DNA from 3 places in the Nonomuraea angiospora genome. Region 3 is predicted to be linked to each of the others. Evidence: riboswitches for the same ligand, from Rfam matches in the RefSeq annotation. Region 3 holds a riboswitch; each other region holds the start of a gene.

Region 1 (5,626 bases), 3.8 Mb from region 3:
AGGGGCCGGCGTGCGTGACGTACACGGCGTTCCTGCTGGAGTCGGCGGCGTCGTACGGGGAGGGGTTGGCGGCGCTTTATCCGTGTATGTGGGGATATTCGAGTCTCGGACAGATATTGGCGGAAAATTCGCCTGCTGAGTCGAGATATCGGGCGTGGGTGGACACGTACGCGGATCCGGCGTTCGCGGCGCTCACCGCGCGGATCGCGCAGATGATCGACGAGGCCGCGCCGGACCCGGCGCGGGCCGAGGAGCTGTTCGCCGAGGGGATGGCGCACGAGCTGGCCTTCTGGAGCGTGCCGTAGCCGTCCACAGGCTGTGGACGGCCGGACGCGCACGTACCCTGGGGACATGCCGGAACTTCCCGAAGTGGAGTCGCTCACCCATTTCCTGCGCGAACGCGCCGTGGGCCGCACGGTCCTGGGTGTCGACGTGGTGGCCATCCAGGCGCTCAAGACGTTCGACCCGCCGGTGACCGCGCTCGGCGGGCTGACGATCACCGGCGTGGCGCGGCACGGCAAGTTCCTCGACCTCGACTGCGACGGCCTCCACCTGGTCATCCACCTGGCCCGGGCGGGGTGGCTGCGCTGGCGCGACGACCTGTCGGGCGCCAAGCCCGTACGTCCAGGCAAGGGTCCGCTCGCGGTACGGGTCCGGCTGGCGCCCGACGAGGAGGGCCTGGCGCCCGGGTTCGAGCTGACGGAGGCCGGCACGCAGAAGCGCCTGGCCGTCTACGTCACCAAGAACCCGGACGACGTCCCCGGCGTCGCCGCCCTCGGCCCCGACCCCCTCGACGAGTCCTTCACCGTCGACGCGCTCAAGCGCATCGTGGGCGGCAACCGCACCCAGATCAAGGGGCTGCTGCGCGACCAGAAGATCATCGCCGGCATCGGGAACGCGTACTCGGACGAGGTGCTGCACGCGGCCAGGATGTCCCCGTTCAAGATCGCGGCCACGCTGACGGACGCGCAGATCGCCGACCTGCACGAGGCCATCGTGACCACGCTGGCGGAGGCGGTGGAGCGGGCGCAGGGGCTGGCGGCCAAGGACCTCAAGGCGGAGAAGAAGTCGGGACTGCGGGTCCACAACCGGGCCGGGCAGCCGTGCGACGTCTGCGGCGACACGATCCGCGAGGTGTCGTTCGCGGACTCCTCGCTGCAGTACTGCCCCACCTGCCAGACCGGCGGCAAGCCCCTCGCCGACCGCCGGCTGTCCCGCCTTCTCAAATGAGCGAGATGGAAGAAGGCACTGTGGAACCGCTCGACGACTACGACGTGCGCCAGTGGGACACGCGCGAGGACTGCGAGGTGCGCCAGATCCTCGACCGCATCGCCGACAAGTGGTCGCTGCTCGTGATCGCCCTGCTCGACTGCCAGAGCCTGCGCTTCACCCAGCTCCGCCGCGAGATCGACGGCGTCAGCCAGCGCATGCTCAGCGTGACCCTGCGCCAGCTGGAGCGCGACGGCCTGGTCAGCCGCACCGTCCATCCCGTCGTGCCGCCCAGGGTGGACTACGCGCTCACACCGCTCGGCCGCACGCTGCACGAGACCATCAAGTCGCTGGTCACCTGGACGGAGACGCACCAGGAGGAGATCGCCGCGGCGCGTGCGGCCTACGACGCCAGGCGCGAGATGATGGAGTCATGACCGTTCCTGAGATCGAGGCCAGTGCCGTTCCGGCAGACGCTTACCTGCTCGACGTCCGTGAGCAGGACGAATGGGTCGCGGGGCACGCCCCTGAGGCCGTGCACATCCCCATGACGCAGATTCAGGGGCGGGTGGACGAGGTGCCCGGCGACCGCACGGTCTACGTCGTCTGCCGGGTGGGCGGCCGGTCCCTGCAGGTCGCGGCCTGGCTCAACCAGCTCGGGCGCGACGCCGTCAACGTCGGCGGCGGCATGCAGTCGTGGGAGTTCGCGCGCCGCCCGATGGTCAGCGAGACCGGGCAGCAGCCTTTCGTGGCGTAGAAAGACCCCCTGTGGCGGTTTCGCCGCCACTGAGGCATGATGAGGGCGCCAACTGCAGATCGTCGCGGGAGCTCGGGGTGTGCCGGGCTGAGAGGGCAGTCATAGATCCGCTGCCGACCGCCTGAACCTGTCCGGGTAATGCCGGCGTAGGGAGTGTGCGATGACGCATGTCGTCGACGAAGTTCCGCTGACTCTCGAAGGCAGGCCGCCGAAGACCCTGGGCGTGCTCGATCAGGGTGCGCTCTGGGCGAACCTCGGAGTCAGCCTCCTCGGCTTCTCCGGCGCGCTGCTCCTGCTCAACCCCGTGCCAGGCGCTCCGCTCAGCCTGACCGCCGCGCTCCTCGCGACCGTGGTCGGCAGCCTGATCGGCACCGCCATGGTGGGCCTGTCCGCCGTCCCCGGCACCCAGACGGGGCAGCCCGCGATGGTGCTGCTGCGGGGCCTGTTCGGGGCGCGGATCTCGTACGTCCCCACGGTCCTGAACATCGTCCAGATGCTCGGCTGGGCCGCGTTCGAGCTGTGGGTGATCGCCAAGGCGGCCAGCGCCATCTTCGGCGCCGTGCCGTACCAGGTGTGGGTGATCGCGGCGGGGGTGCTGACCACCGCGCTCACGATCTGGCCGCTCGGGTCCGTCAGGCTGCTGCGGCGGTACGTCACCATCGGCGTGATCGTGTCGATGGTCTGGTTCGCCTGGTTCTTCCTGACCAGGGCGCCCGCGCAGACCGGCGGGTCCTGGACGGCGTTCGCCCCGGCGGTGGACTACGTGATCGCGCTGTCGGTGTCGTGGGTGCCGATGGCGGCCGACTTCGCCCGGCACTCCAGGTCGAGCAGGGCCGCGTTCACCGGTGTGGTCGGCGGCTACACGCTGGCCCAGGTCGCCTGCCTGGGCCTGGGCGTGTTCGCGGTGGCCGTGGCCGGGGCCGACAAGGTGGCGGCCGACGGGACGTCGGTGTTCGGCGCGTTCGTGGCGGTGCCGCTGGGCGCGCTGTTCTTCGCGATCCTGGTGCTGCGGGAGACCGACCAGTCGTTCGCCAACGTCTACTCCACCACGGTCTCGCTGCAGAACCTGATGCCGCGGGTCGACCGGCGCCTGTTCTCCGTCGCCATCGGCGTGCTGAGCGTCACGATCGCCCTGGTCGTGGACGTCAACTCGTACGGGGCGTTCCTGGGGGTGATCGGGGCGGTGTTCGTGCCGATGTTCGCGGTGCTGGCCGTGGACTACTTCGTGCTCGGCGGCTCGCGGAGCTGGAACACCGCGGAGAACGCGCCCTCGCGCTGGTCGCGGCTGGTGCCGTGGGCCCTCGGCTTCGTGGCGTACTGGCTGACGACCTCCACGCCCACGGTCGGGCCGTGGGACGGCTTCTGGCAGCAGGTCCGCGACGCCATCGGCTTCACCCGGCAGCCGTGGATGAACGGGGCGCTCGGCGCGGCCGTCGTGGCCGTGCTGGTCACCCTGCTGATCAGCTGGTCGACGCGCGCTTTTCGACGTTGAGCAGGTGCTGCTTGGCGGCCGCGCCGCCCGCGTAGTCGCCGAGCGCGCCGTCCTCGCGCACCACGCGGTGGCACGGCACGATCACGCACACGGGGTTGGAGGCCAGCGCGTTGCCGATCGCCCGCAGCGCGCGGGGCCTGCCGATGCTCGCGCCGATCTCCTCCAGCGTCGTGGTGGTGCCGTACTGGACCGCTATCGTCTTCTGCAGCACCGTGCGGGCGAAGGATGTCGCCAGCGTCAGGTCGACGGGCGTGGCGAACGCGCGCAGGCGGCCCGAGAAGTAGGCGTCCAGCTCCCTGCGCACCGGGTCGAGCCGGCGCGGATCCGGCCCGATGAAGCTGCCCACGTGCCTGGTGACCAGCTCGTACACCGCGTTTTCCGGCTCGAAGCTGCACGCCGCGATGCCCTTGCCGGTGACCGCGAGCACCAGCCTTCCGACGGCCCCGTCATAGGTGCCGAACGCGATGTCAGGATGTGTCTCACCTCGATAGGTGCTGGAGGTCACGCGCAACAGGGCATCGAGATCGCCGCTCGACATGCCACCAGCCTCCCTGCCGCCGAGAATCACCGTGACCGCAGCGTATCGGACGGATCGCCCGACGCACTCACCACGCCACGTGCACTATGGAGGAGTGGGGGACGAATGGGCCGGTAGTGACGACGAGATAGCTCGCGCTGCCCTCGCCGGTTCGCCCAACGCCGTCGTGGTCGTCGACCGTGATCAGAGCGTACTGGTCTGGAACGAGGCGGCCGAGCGGCTGTTCGGGTGGACGGCGGAGGAGATGCTCGGGCGCCGGGCGCCGATCGTGCCGGGCGAGCTGACCGCCGAGCACAACGCCGTGCTCGAACGCGTGCGCACCGGCGGCCAGGTCTCGGTCCGCACCAAGCGCTTACGCGACGACGGGACCGTGCTCGACGTGCGCGTCGACATCAGCGCGCTGCGGCTGGGCAGCTCCGTGGCCGGGTACGTCTGCGTGCACCACCTCGCGCGGGCCGACCAGGTGGCCAAGGACCGCATGGCGCGCCGGGCCAGGCTGGTGCGCCGGCTCACCGACGTGGTCGGCGACATCAACTCCGAGCTGGAGCTGTCGGCCGTGCTCGACCGGATCTCGGCCAGCCTCACGGAGCTCACAGGGGCCGACGCGGGCGGGTTCGTGCTGATCGAGGGCGAGCGGTTACGGCTGGTCAGCACGTACCAGCTGCCGGAGGCCATCAGGGGCACCACCACGGACCTGCGTACGAGCCTCGTCGACAAGCTCTTACGCACCGGCAAGACCGTCATGCTGGAGTCCAACGGGCTCGAGGACCTGGTCTGGGCCCGGCTGAAGGGGCTGCACACGATCGCGCTGGGCCTGGCCGCCGTCGGAGGGCGCCCGTACGGGGCCCTGTACGCGCTGTTCGCCCAGAGCACACCCGGGCACCTCGAACTGGAGCTGCTGGAGCTCCTGGCCGGCCACGCGGGCATCGCCGTCGGCAACGCGGTGGCCTACCAGGAGGCGGTCCGGCAGCGGGCGCACGAGCAGGCCGTCTTCGACGCCAGCGCCGACGGCATCGCCGTGCTCGACGGATCGGGGCGGGTCGTCCGGTGGAACCCGGCCGCCGCCGAGCTCACCGCGTTCCCGGCCGAGGCCGTCATCGGCGGGCCGCCGCCGTTCCCGCTGCCCAAGCCGGGCGAGAAGGTCACGTTCCAGATGGAGACCGGGCGGTGGCTGGACGTGGTGAGCGCGCGGATCGAGGAGACCGGCGAGGTGGTCATCGACTTCCGCGACGTCACCACGGCCAAGGAGCTCGAGGAGGCCAAGGACCTGTTCCTGGCCACGACCAGCCACGAGCTGCGTACGCCGATCACGATCGTGCGCGGGTTCGCCAGCACGCTCGACCGGCGCTGGGACAAGATGAGCGACCCGGAGCGCCGCTCGGCCGTGCACACGATCGCCGAGCGGGCCAGGTCGCTGGGCGAGCTCATGGACCACCTGCTGCTCGGGGCCAGGGCGGGGGCCGACGAGCTCAAGGTGCGGATCGAGGAGTTCGACCTGGCCGAGCGGATCGACGCGGCCACGCTCGGGCTGCCCGCGCTGTCGGACAAGCACCGGGTCGAGGTCGTCATCCAGGACGGGCTGCCGAACGTGCTGGGGGACGCCCTGGCCACGGACATCGTGCTGGGGCAG
Region 2 (5,626 bases), about 10 Mb from region 3:
CGTGGCGACGCAGTTGTTGCCGTTGCCGGAGTTGAAGGTCAGGTAGACCGTGCCGCTGGAGCCGAGGGCCGCGGAGTCGATGACCTTGTAGCCGGCGCCGCACACGGACTCGGCGGTGTGCGGGTTGGTGGAGCCGCCACCGCCGCCGCACTTGTTCTTCGAGGTCACGCTGGCGTTCGGGTAGCCGAAGGTGGCGCCGTTGAAGGTGGCCTTGCGGATGTTGCTCGGGTAGCTCGTGCCCTGGCGCACCTCGTAGTGCAGGTGGGGGCTGATGTTGTTGCCGGGCTTGCTGGTGTTGCCGACCGTGCCGATCTTCTGGCCCTGCGTGACCTGGGCGCCGGCGGAGACCGAGCGGACGGTCAGGTGCGCGTAGTACGTGGTCCAGCCGCCGCCGTGGTCGATCTTGACCAGGTTGCCGTAGCCGTTGGTGGAGCCCTGGTGGGCCGAGATGACCACGGTGCCGGCCGCGGCGGCGACCACGGTGTCACCGCGGTCCGCGTCGGCGGTGCTGCCCCGGTTGAAGTCGATCTCGTACGACTTGTGCGCGCTGCTGTTGCTGGAGTTGCCCGTCCACGTCTGGCCACAGGGGAACGGGAGCTGGAAGCTCGGCGCCGCCAGGGTGGAGACCGGCGGGACGTCCACCTGGTTCGCCGGGTTGCCCATCTCCCCCTCGTCCTCCTTCGAGGTGGACGTCGGGGACGGAGACGGGGTGGGAGCGGCCCACGCGGTCGCGATCGGGCCGGTCGTGAGGCTGAAGAGCAGGGCGAACCCGGCCGTAAGCACCCCTCTGGGTCTCATGCGGATACCTTTCTGCACGCGCCGGAGGGGCGATGTCCCCCCGGCGCCGCGAATCTGTCCGTTGGATCTCTCGAAGCGCTCTTGCTGGGGATCAAGATTGCGAGTCCGGCATACAAAGAACATCCAAAATCGGTATAAAAGGCCTTCCAGCTTGAACGCTTCACCCAACGGACGCCCCGCACGGCGCCCAGCTCAGGAGAACGCGCGGTCATGGTGGTTGAACAGCCCGTATTCAGTGTTCTTGGGCCGTTACAGGTCCGGGGCCAGGAAGGGCCCCTGCGCATCGCGGGGAGGAAGCCCAGGCTCCTGCTCGCCTCGCTGCTGCTGGAGGCCAACGAGGTGGTCAGCTCGGAGGCCCTCGTCGAGGTGCTGTGGCCGCGGGCACAGCCGTCGTCGGCCGTGGCGAACCTGCGCACGTACGTGAGCACGCTGCGCTCGGCCGGCGTCCAGATCGAGGCCCGCGCCTCCGGTTACGCGATGCAGCTCGACACGGAGCGGCTGGACGCCCTGGAGTTCGAGGACCTGGTGGCCAGGGCGCGGGCGGCGGGGCGGAGCGACGAGGCGGCGGAGCACTTGCGGCGGGCGCTGGCGTTGTGGCGCGGCACCCCGCTCGGCGACCTGCCCGCCAGCCCGCTGTGGGACGGGCGGCTGCGCGCGCTCACCCAGGCCCGGCTGGCCGCGGTCGAGGACCTGGTGGCGCTGAAACTGGCCCGCGGCGAGCACGCCGCCGCGATCGACGACCTGCGCGACCTGATCGGCGAGCACCCCTACCGCGAGGACCTGTGGCAGCAGCTGATCCTCGCCCTGCACCACAGCGGCCGGCGGGCCGAGGCCCTGAACGCCTACGCCACGATCAGGCGGCAGCTCGTGGACGAGCTGGGCATCGAACCGGGCCAGGACTTGCGTGACGTGCACGCGTCCGTGCTGGCGGGCGACGCCCCGCCCGCGCCCGTCGCGGCGGCGCCGCACCAGCTGCCCGCGGACGTGCCGGACTTCACCGGCAGGGCGCGGGACGTCGCGGCCGTGACGAGCGCCCTGTCCGCCGGGGCGCACCGGCCGGACGGGCCGCCCGCGATCGCCGTGGTGACCGGGCCGCCGGGAGTGGGCAAGTCCGCGCTGGCCGTGCACTGCGCCCACGCGTTACGGGCGGGCTACCCCGCCGGCCAGCTCTACCTGTGCCTGGGCGGCACCGACGCCGAACCCGCCGATCCGCTCGCCCTCCTGGCCGAGGCGCTGCGCGCGCTGGGCGTCGCGGAGGCGGCGCTGCCGCCGACCGTGCGCGAGCGGGCCTCCCTCTACCGTTCCCTGCTGTCCGAGCGCCCGATGCTCGTCCTCCTCGACGACGCCGCCGACACCGCCCAGGTACGCGCCCTGCTGCCCGGCAGCGGCAGCGCGGTGCTCGTCACGAGCCGCCGGCGGATCGCCGAGCTGCCCGGCGCGCTCCAGCTCGAACTCGACGTGCTGCCGCCCGCGGAGGCCGAGCAGCTCCTGGGCCGGATCGTCGGCCCCGAGCGGGTGGCCGAGGAGCGCGAGGCCGCCCAGGCGATCGTGCGCTCCTGCGGCCACTTACCGCTGGCCGTCCGGGTGGCCGGAGCCCGTCTGGCCGGACGGCCCGGATGGTCGCTGGGCGTGCTGCGGCAGCGGCTGGAGGACGAGGCCGGCCGCCTCGACGAGTTACGCGCCGGCGACCTGGAGGTACGCGGCTCGTTCGAGCTCAGCTACCGGCGGCTGTCCGACGACGCCGCCCTGGCCTTCCGCGCGATCGGCCTGCTCGGCGAGCAGTCCGTGCCGGGCTGGGTGGCCGACGCGGTGCTCGACCGGCCCCGGTCCGACGCCGTCGTGGACACCCTGGTGGACGCGAACCTGCTGCGGCTGGCCGGCACCGACCCCGTCGGCCAGCCCCGCTACCGGCTCCACGACCTGATCCGCTGCGCCGCCAAGGAGAAGGCGGGCGGCGACACCGAGCGGAACGCGCTGGCCCGGGTGCTCGGCGGCTGGCTGACCGCCGCCGAGCACGCCTCCTTGCGGCTGCCCACGACTCTCTTCGGGCTGACGTCCGACCTCGCGCCCCGCTGGAGCCTGGAGCGGGAGACCCTCGGCCGCCTGACCGCCCAGCCGCTGTCGTGGTTCGACGCCGAGCGGGAGTCCCTGGTCGAGGCCGTACGGCTGGCCGCCGGCGCGGGCCTGGCCCAGTCCGCGTGGGGGCTGGCCGCCACCCTGGTCCCCTACTTCGACCTGCACTGCCTGCTGGAGGAGTGGCAGCTGACGCACCGCCTCGCCCTCGACAGCGCCCGCGCGGCCGGCGACCGCCACGGGGAGGCCGCCATGCTGCGCGGCCTGGCCCAGGTCTGCCTCTACCAGGACCGGTACGCCGAGGCCGAGGACATGTTCAAGCGGGCCCGCGCCATCTTCCGCGAGCTGGGCGACACCCGGAGCGAGGCCATCTCGATCTGCGGGCTGGCGGCGGTCAGCCAGTTCTCCGGCCGGCATCTCAAGGCGCTCGGGTCCTTCCGGCACGCGCTGGCCATGTTCCTGGCCATCGGCGACCGCAGCGGCGAGGCGTACGCGCGGCAGGCGATCGGGCGCGTCTACCTGTCGCTGCGGGACCTGCAGCAGGCGTCCAGGTGGCTGGGGGACGCGCTGCGGCTGGCCGAGGAGCTCGGCGACACCCACCGCGAGGGCTGCGTGTCGATGCAGCTCGGCCGCATGTACGACCTGTTCGCCCAGTCGGAGCGGGCCATGCGCTACCAGGGGCACGCGCTGGACATCTTCGAGGCGCTCGGCGACCGGCACTGCGGCGCGTACGCGATGCGGAACCTGGGCGGCCTCCAGGTGGCCAGGGGCGACCGTTCGGACGGCTCCGACCAGCTGGAGCGCTCGCTGGTGATCTTCCAGCAGCTGGGGGATCGCAGCGGGGAGGCGGACACGTACCAGACGCTCGGCGAGCTGTACCGCTCGTCCGGGCGCACCACGCTGGCCACCCATTACCTGCACCAGGCCCGCGAGCTGCGCAGGGAGCTCAGCGAGTCGTTCGCGTGAGCTCGGGCCGCAGCCACTGCCCCGTGGGCCAGGTCTCCAGGCGCCAGGCGCTGTCCCAGAACATCCACTCGTACTCGGTGGCCCGGCAGAACGCCTCGTCCATCGCCCGGCGCGTCTCGGCGTCGGCGCTGTCGGCCAGCCGGTCGGCGATGGCCTTGGCCTGCTCCACCGAGGCGGCGAAGGCGGGGTCGGAGTAGGTGGCGATCCAGGTCCGGTACGGGTGGTCGGCCGCGCCCGCCGTACGCCGGAGCAGCGCCGCGCCGACGTCCTGGTAGACCCAGAAGCACGGCAGCACGGCGGCGGCGAGCACGGGCAGGGGCGCGGCCAGGGCCGTGGCCTGGAGGTAGGAGGAGTAGGCCAGGCACGTCGGCGAGGTGGCCACGGCCGCCGTCTCGCCGGCCGTCAGCCCGAACTCCTCCAGGTAGCCGGTGTGCAGGGCCCGCTCGACGACCAGCGCCGTGTGGGCGCTCTGCGCGAAGAACGCGGCGTCGGCCGGGGAGGTGGCGCGGGCCGAGGCGGTCGCGAGGACCTTGGCGTAGGCCACCAGGTAGCGCCCGTCCTGGACCAGGTAGAACGCGAAGCGCTCGCGGTCGAGGGTGCCGTCGCCGAGCGCGGCGTTGAACGGGTGGTCGTGGATCGCCTGGAGCAGCGTCTCCGTGCGCGCCCAGATCGTGTCACAGAAGGTCACCGGTGACGTCCCTTCGCTAGTGCGAACTAGATCAGGTTCGACGGGTGTGATCTCAGCCCGGCAGCCCGGGCACCCCGCGTCGCGGCCAACGCTAGCAGAACGCGCGACCCCGTCAGAGGCGAGGGGCCGCCTCTCGCACACCGCCCGGGCGCAGCGCGCCCGCCAGCGCCAGCGCGACCAGGATCCCGGCACCGCCCGCCACCGCGATCGCGGGCCCGGGCGCGATCAGCTCGCCGAGCGCCCCGACCAGCGCCGCCCCGGCCGCCTGTCCCGTCATCAGCCCGGACGACTGCAGCCCGAACGCCTGCCCCCGCACCTCCTCGGGCACCGACTCCACGAACCGCCGCTGCAACCCCAGCTGGTACGACAGCCCCGCGGTCGCCACGGCGGCCAGCACGGCGGCCCACACGATCCCCGGCCCGAGCGCGAACCCCACCCAGGGCACGCCGAGCAGCACCGCCAGCGGGAACGACAGCCGCTCCCGCAGCCCCGGCGCGGCGAACCGGCCCACCGCGAACTCCCCCACCGCCATCCCGCCGGCCGCCGCCGCGAGCACCACCCCGGCCTTCCCCTGCCCGCCCAGGTAGGGCACCACCATGGCCTCGGCCCCGGCCAGGCACACGCACGGCAGCCACCCCGCCAGCAGCAGCCCGCGCACCCGCCCGTCGACCAGCAGCCGCCGGTTGACCCGCAGCGTCTGGCGCACCGCGCCCGCTCGCGCCGCGCCCCGGGCGGGCCGGTACGGCAGTCCGGCCCGCAGCACCACGGCGGCCACCGCGGCCAGGCCCGCGGTCGTGGCCAGCGCCCCGGAAGGCCCGGCGACGGCCAGGAACGCGCCCCCGGCCGCCAGCCCGGCGATCTGCGCGCTCGCGGAGGCCACGTTCAGGACCGACCGCCCCAGCACGAACGCGTCGCCGGGCAGCACGTCGGGCAGCATCGCCGCCCGCGCGGCGAAGAAGACCGGCGTGAACAGCCCCGTGACCAGCACCAGCGCCAGCATCGCCCAGACCGGCAGCCCCCCGAACGCCAGCAGCAGGCACGTCACCGCCCTGACCACCTCGCCGGTCACCATCAGCGCCCGCGGCGGCAGCCGGTCGGCCA
Region 3 (5,626 bases):
CGTGCACGGCTCGGCGTCGTCGTCCACCTCGTTGACCTGCACCTGGAAGCCCAGGCCGCCGAGATATTGGGCGGCCTCGTCCTTGGGCATGTTGTCGACGTCAGGCATGACCATCCCGGCACTGACGTAGATGTCGACCCTGGCGCTCTGGCGCACCTTCTCGCCGACCTGCGGCGAGGTGCGGATGACCTTGTCCCGCTCGATCTCCTGGTTGGCCAGCCGCTTGACGACGCCCACGGTCAGCCCGGCCTCGGCGATCTTGGCGCGGGCCTGGTCGCCGGTCATGCCCTCGGTGTTGGGCACGACGATGCGCCTGGGCCCGAGCGAGGGGACCAGCGTGATCGTGGTGCCCTTCTCCACCTCGGCGCCGAACGCCGGGTCGGTGCGCAGGATCAGGCCCGCGGCCGTCTTCTCGTCGTTGCGGCCTTCGGCTTCCTGCACCTTGAGCCCGGCCGCGGCCGCGCTCTTCCTGGCCAGCGCCAGGTTCTTGCCGACCAGGTCGGGCACGGAGACCATCTCGGGCTGCGCGAAGTACCAGCCGGTCACCCCGACCGCGACCACCATCACTCCGGCGAGCAGCACCAGGAACCAGTGGGGCTTGAACCCCGCCCGCCGCGCCGGAGGCGGCACCTCCGTCCGCGGCTGGATCATGGTGTGGGCGGGGGCGGGCTGGGGCATCGAGGCGGCGCCGGAGGCGTTGAAGACCTGCGTCCGCGCGTGTGGGGCCGCAGAGGGCCCCTGCGGGTGTGAGCCCGGCGGGTTGGTCAGGCGCGGCAGCATCCGGTGCGTCTCGACGGCGGCCACGAGCATCGCGGTCGCGTCGGCGGGGCGCTGGTCCGGCTCGCGGGCCGTCGCCTGGGCCACCAGCGTGTCGATCAGCGGCGGCACGTCGTGGACGACCGACGACGGCGCGGGCACGGTGTCGTGGACGTGCCGGTAGGCCACCGACATGGGCGTCGCGCCGTCATACGGCTGCTGGCCGGTGACCAGCTCGAACAGCATGATGCCCGCGGCGTAGACGTCGCTGCGCACGTCGGCGGCGCCGGTGGTGACCTGCTCGGGCGCCATGTAGCCGATGGTGCCGATCATCACGCCGGTGCGGGTCTGGTTGGTGGCCTCGATGGCCCGGGCCAGGCCGAAGTCGACGACCTTGACCCGGCCGTCGTCGGTCATCAGGACGTTCTCCGGCTTGACGTCGCGGTGGACCATCCCGGCCTGGTGGGCCGCGCCGAGGGCGGCGAGCACCGGGATCATGATCTCCAGCGCCTCGCGGGCGGGCAGCCTGCCGCGCTCGCGCAGGATGTCGCGCAGCGTCTTGCCGGGCACGTACTCCATCGACAGGTAGACGACATCGGTGTCGGTGCCCTGGTCGAAGACGTGCACCACGTTGGGATGGGAGAGGCGGGCAACCGACTTGGCCTCGCCGATGAACCTGCGCACGAACGCGGGGTCCTCGGCCAGCGAGCGGTGCATGACCTTCAGCGCCACCGTCCGGTCCAGGCGGACGTCCAGCGCGAGGTAGACGGTCGCCATACCGCCCCGGGCGATCCGGCTCTCGATGCGGTAGCGCCCATCGAGGAGCCGCCCGACCAGGGGGTCCGCAGTCGTCGTATCCACCCCGCTGAGTTTACGGGCGTTTTGCCACTGGGAGGGCCTCGCCGCCCGAAACCGATGCTGAGACGTTCCCGTTGGAACGTCCCAGCTCCCCACGCGTCACTCGGGTCAGCGAGTCATCGGAACTCGGGCCGGGGGCCATCGGAACTCGGGCCGGGGATCATCGGAACTCGGGCCGGGGGCCATCGGCACTCGGGTCAGGGGGTCATCGGTGAGGACGCCTCGGCGTAGCGCCTGCGCGGGATGCGGCCCGCCAGCCGCGCCAGCCGTCCGGCCTCCACGGCCTGCTTCATGGCGAGCGCCATGAGCTCGGGCTGCTGCGCCCTGGTGACCGCCGTGGCCAGCATCACGGCGGCGCAGCCCAGCTCCATCGCCAGCGCGGCGTCGCTGGCCGTGCCGATGCCCGCGTCGAGCACCACCGGCACGGACACGGCCTCGACGATCAGCTCGATGCTGTGCGGGTTGCGGATGCCGAGGCCCGAGCCGATCGGCCCGCCCAGCGGCATCACCGCCGAGCAGCCCGCCTGTTCCAGCCGCCGCGCCAGCGCGGGGTCGTCCCCGATGTACGGCAGCACCACGAACCCGTCGGCCACCAGCCGCTCGGCCGCGTCGAACGTCTCGATCGGGTCGGGCAGCAGGGTCCGCTCGTCGGCGATGACCTCGACCTTGATCCAGTTGGTGCCGAGGGCCTCCCTGGCCAGCCGCGCCGTCAGCACGGCCTCGCCCGCCGTGAAGCAGCCCGCGGTGTTGGGGAGCACCTTGATGTCCCGCTTGCGCAGCACGTCCAGGACCGAACCCCGGGCGCTCGGGTCGAGCCGCCGGATCGCCACCGTGGTCAGCTCGGTGCCGGACGCGGCCAGGGCCTGGTCGAGCACCTCCAGCGAGGGCGCGCCGCCGGTGCCCATGATGAGCCGGGAGGAGAAGCTCTCCCCGGCGATGATCAGATCATCCACCTTGCACCGCCGTCAGAACCTCCACCCGGTCACGGTCGCTGAGCGCCGTCGTCTCCCACGAGCTCCGCGTGACCACCTCGTCGTTGACGGCCACGGCCACCCCGGTGGTGGCCGTGGTCAATGTGCGTACGGCCTGCGCCACGGTCATGCCGTCGGCCACCTCGTGCGAGGCCCCGTTGATCATCACAATCATGAAATATCCCGAAATCTCCCGGGCGAGCACATTGCCGCGAGCTCGCCCTCTTCGCCCAGCAGGATGTCCGCCGTGAGCGGCGCCAGCAGCACGCCGCCCCGGTGATGGCCGGTGGCCAGCGCCAGCCCCGGGGTGCCGCTCGGGCCGATGAGCGGCAGGTTGTCCGGCGTGCCCGGCCGCAGCCCGGCCACCACGTCGGAGACCTCCAGCTCGGTGATGCCCGGCACCAGCTCCCGGGCGTCGCGCAGCAGCTCGTAGAGCCCGCCCGCGGTCACCCTGGTGTCGAAGCCCATCTCCTCCTGGGTGGCCCCGACCACCAGCTCGCCGTCGCCCCGGGGGACGAGGTAGACCGGCGTGCCGTGCACCGTGCCCCGGACGCACCGGGTGAGCAGCGGCTGCGGCGAACGCAACCGCATGATCTGCCCCTTGACCGGCCGGACCGGCACCTCGGCCAGCCCGGCGCTCCACGCCCCGGCCGCCAGGATCACCCGATCCGCCCGCAGCTCGGCCCGCCCGTCGTCGTCGCCGGGCGGCTCCAGGCGTACCCCTGTGACCTGGCCCCCTGTGACCTGGCCCCCTGTGACCTGGCCGCCTGTGACCTGGCCCCCTGTGACCTGGCCGCCTGTGACCTGGCCGCCGTCGCGCAGCAGCTCGGCGACGCGCGCCCGTACGAGCCGGACTCCCCGCCGGTCGAGCGCGGCGAGCAGCGCCGCCGTCACGCGGCGCGGGTCCACCCAGGAGTCGCCGGCGGCCAGCAGCCCGCCCCGCACCGAGGGGGCCAGCATGGGCTCCAGCCGGCGGCACTCGCGGCCGGTCAGCCGCTGGACGGGCAGCTCCAGCTTCTCCAGGTACGCGGCCAGCTCGTCCAGCGCGGCCAGGTCGTCCGCCCCGAACGCCACGTCGAGCGTCCCCTCGGAGCGCAGGTCCAGGGCCTCGGCGCCGGGCAGCCCCGCGTCGGCGGCCAGCTCGGCGGCGAAGCCGGGCCAGCGGCGCAGCGAGGCCACGCCGAGCCGCAGCAGCGGCACCTCCGTGTAGGTGACCTCGCTGACCGGCGCCAGCATCCCCGCCGCCGCGTGTGAGGCCCCCGAGGCGGGCGCAGGGTCCACCAGCGTGACGGGCCGCCCTTCGCGGGCCAGCCGCCAGGCCAGGGAGAGGCCGACGACCCCGCCGCCCACGATCACATCCATCCGCGCTCCCTTCGCCGGCATGATCCGGATCAGGTGTCTTGCGGTCGAAGGCCCGATGGCAGCCTTCCTCTCAGCCCGGTCACGGCCGGACTCCCGCGCGTCTTACGCCCCCAGCCTACGGCCTCGCTGCGACACCCGGACACCGGCCCACGTTAGGGTCATGAACGTGAACGAAGTCGTGGTGGTGGGAGCGGGCCTGGCCGGAGTGCGCACCGTGGAGGCGCTGCGCGCACGGGGGTTCGGGGGGCGGATCACGCTGGTCGGCGAGGAGCGGCATCGCCCCTACGACCGTCCACCGCTGTCCAAGGCCGTGCTGTTCGGCGACGCCGACACCAGCTACGTCGACACCGACCTGGCCGCGCTCGACGTGGAGTTCCAGGCGGGGGTCAGTGCCAAGGCGCTGCGTAAGGGGGTCGTGGAGACCACCGAGGGCGAGCTCCGCTACGACGGGCTGGTCATCGCCACCGGCGCCGAGCCGATCAGGCTGCCCGGCGACGGCCCGCAACACGTGCTGCGCACGCTCGACGACGCCCACGAGCTCAGGGCCATGCTCGTCCCCGGCGCCCGCGTCGTGATCATCGGCGCCGGCTGGATCGGCGCGGAGGTGGCCACCGCCGCCCGCCGCGCCGGGTGCGCGGTGACCGTGATCGAGGCCGGCCCGGCGCCGCTCGCGACGGCCGTCGGCGCCGAGATCGGGGCCCGCACCCAGCGCTGGTACGACGGCATCGACCTGCGGCTCGACACCATGGTCGACTCCGTGGACGAGGGCGGCGTGCGGCTGGTGGGCGGCGAGTTCGTGGACGCCCACGTGGTGGTCACGGGCATCGGCGTGCGCCCCGCCGTCGAATGGCTCACCGGCGCCGACATCGACCTCCACAACGGCGTCGTCGTGGACGAGCACCTGCGCGCCTCCCTGCCGAACACGGTCGCCGTCGGCGACTGCGCCGCCTGGTGGTCGCGCCGCTGGCAGACCAGGCTCAGGGTCGAGCACTGGGACACCGCGCTCAACGCCCCCGAGGTGGCCGCCGCCAGCCTGCTGGGCGAGGACGTCGCGTACGATCCCGTTCCGTACTTCTGGTCGGAGCAATTCGGGCACATGGTGCAATATGCAGGTCATCATTTGGCAGGCGAGCGGCTGATCTACCGGGGCGAGCCGGAGGGCAAGTGGTCGGCCGTCTGGCTCACGGCCGACGACGCCCTGGCCGCGGTGCTCGCCGTGGACCGGCCTCGAGACCTCGTACAGGGGCGCAGAATCATCGACGCGGGACACCGTCTCGACGCGGAACGCCTGGTAGATCCAGAAGTCTCTCTACGGGATTGTGTTGTTTGAGCAAGCGCGGCATGTGGTAGTTGTGGTTTCGTGACGCTTTCTGTTGCACAGATCGACCGGGAGACCGACCAACTCGTCGACGAGTGGCTCACGCTCCCCGAAGTGGCCTCGCGCCTCGACCTTCCGATCGGGCGGGCCAAGCAACTCCTCAAGGACCATAAGCTGCTCGGCGTTCGCCGGGGGAGCGGCGGGCCGCAGGTGCCCGCGGTGTTCCTCGATGGAAAGGACGTGATGAAGGGCCTGCCCGGCACGCTGACCGTGTTGCTGGACGCCGGCTACGACGATGTCGAGTCGCTGCGCTGGCTCTTCACCCCTGACGAGTCCCTGCCCGGATCGCCCATCGAGGCGA

What was found. Region 3 has a riboswitch for thiamine pyrophosphate ahead of H4W80_RS54175 (FAD-dependent oxidoreductase). Riboswitches for the same ligand answer to the same signal wherever they lie in the genome.
Region 1: linked by a shared signal. The riboswitch ahead of H4W80_RS36405 (purine-cytosine permease family protein) and the one ahead of H4W80_RS54175 (FAD-dependent oxidoreductase) in region 3 are both predicted to bind thiamine pyrophosphate.
Region 2: linked by a shared signal. The riboswitch ahead of tenA (thiaminase II) and the one ahead of H4W80_RS54175 (FAD-dependent oxidoreductase) in region 3 are both predicted to bind thiamine pyrophosphate.

Annotation. Positions count from the first base shown of each region.
Region 1 is NZ_JADBEK010000001.1:7,967,309-7,972,934, forward strand. It holds gene H4W80_RS36385 (TenA family protein) at 1-305, shown strand, start outside; gene H4W80_RS36390 (Fpg/Nei family DNA glycosylase) at 352-1,230, shown strand; gene H4W80_RS36395 (winged helix-turn-helix transcriptional regulator) at 1,236-1,646, shown strand; gene H4W80_RS36400 (rhodanese-like domain-containing protein) at 1,643-1,966, shown strand; TPP riboswitch at 2,021-2,136, shown strand; gene H4W80_RS36405 (purine-cytosine permease family protein) at 2,127-3,458, shown strand; gene H4W80_RS36410 (methylated-DNA--[protein]-cysteine S-methyltransferase) at 3,427-3,996, opposite strand; gene H4W80_RS36415 (PAS domain-containing sensor histidine kinase) at 4,091-5,626, shown strand, end outside.
Region 2 is NZ_JADBEK010000001.1:1,611,535-1,617,160, forward strand. It holds gene H4W80_RS07350 (M23 family metallopeptidase) at 1-798, opposite strand, end outside; gene H4W80_RS07355 (AfsR/SARP family transcriptional regulator) at 1,009-3,837, shown strand; gene tenA (thiaminase II) at 3,818-4,525, opposite strand; TPP riboswitch at 4,517-4,612, opposite strand; gene H4W80_RS07365 (MFS transporter) at 4,638-5,626, opposite strand, start outside.
Region 3 is NZ_JADBEK010000001.1:11,801,518-11,807,143, forward strand. It holds gene pknB (Stk1 family PASTA domain-containing Ser/Thr kinase) at 1-1,617, opposite strand, end outside; gene H4W80_RS54165 (thiazole synthase) at 1,812-2,567, opposite strand; gene thiS (sulfur carrier protein ThiS) at 2,560-2,751, opposite strand; gene H4W80_RS54175 (FAD-dependent oxidoreductase) at 2,757-3,947, opposite strand; TPP riboswitch at 3,937-4,054, opposite strand; gene H4W80_RS54180 (NAD(P)/FAD-dependent oxidoreductase) at 4,108-5,277, shown strand; gene H4W80_RS54185 (Rv2175c family DNA-binding protein) at 5,308-5,626, shown strand, end outside.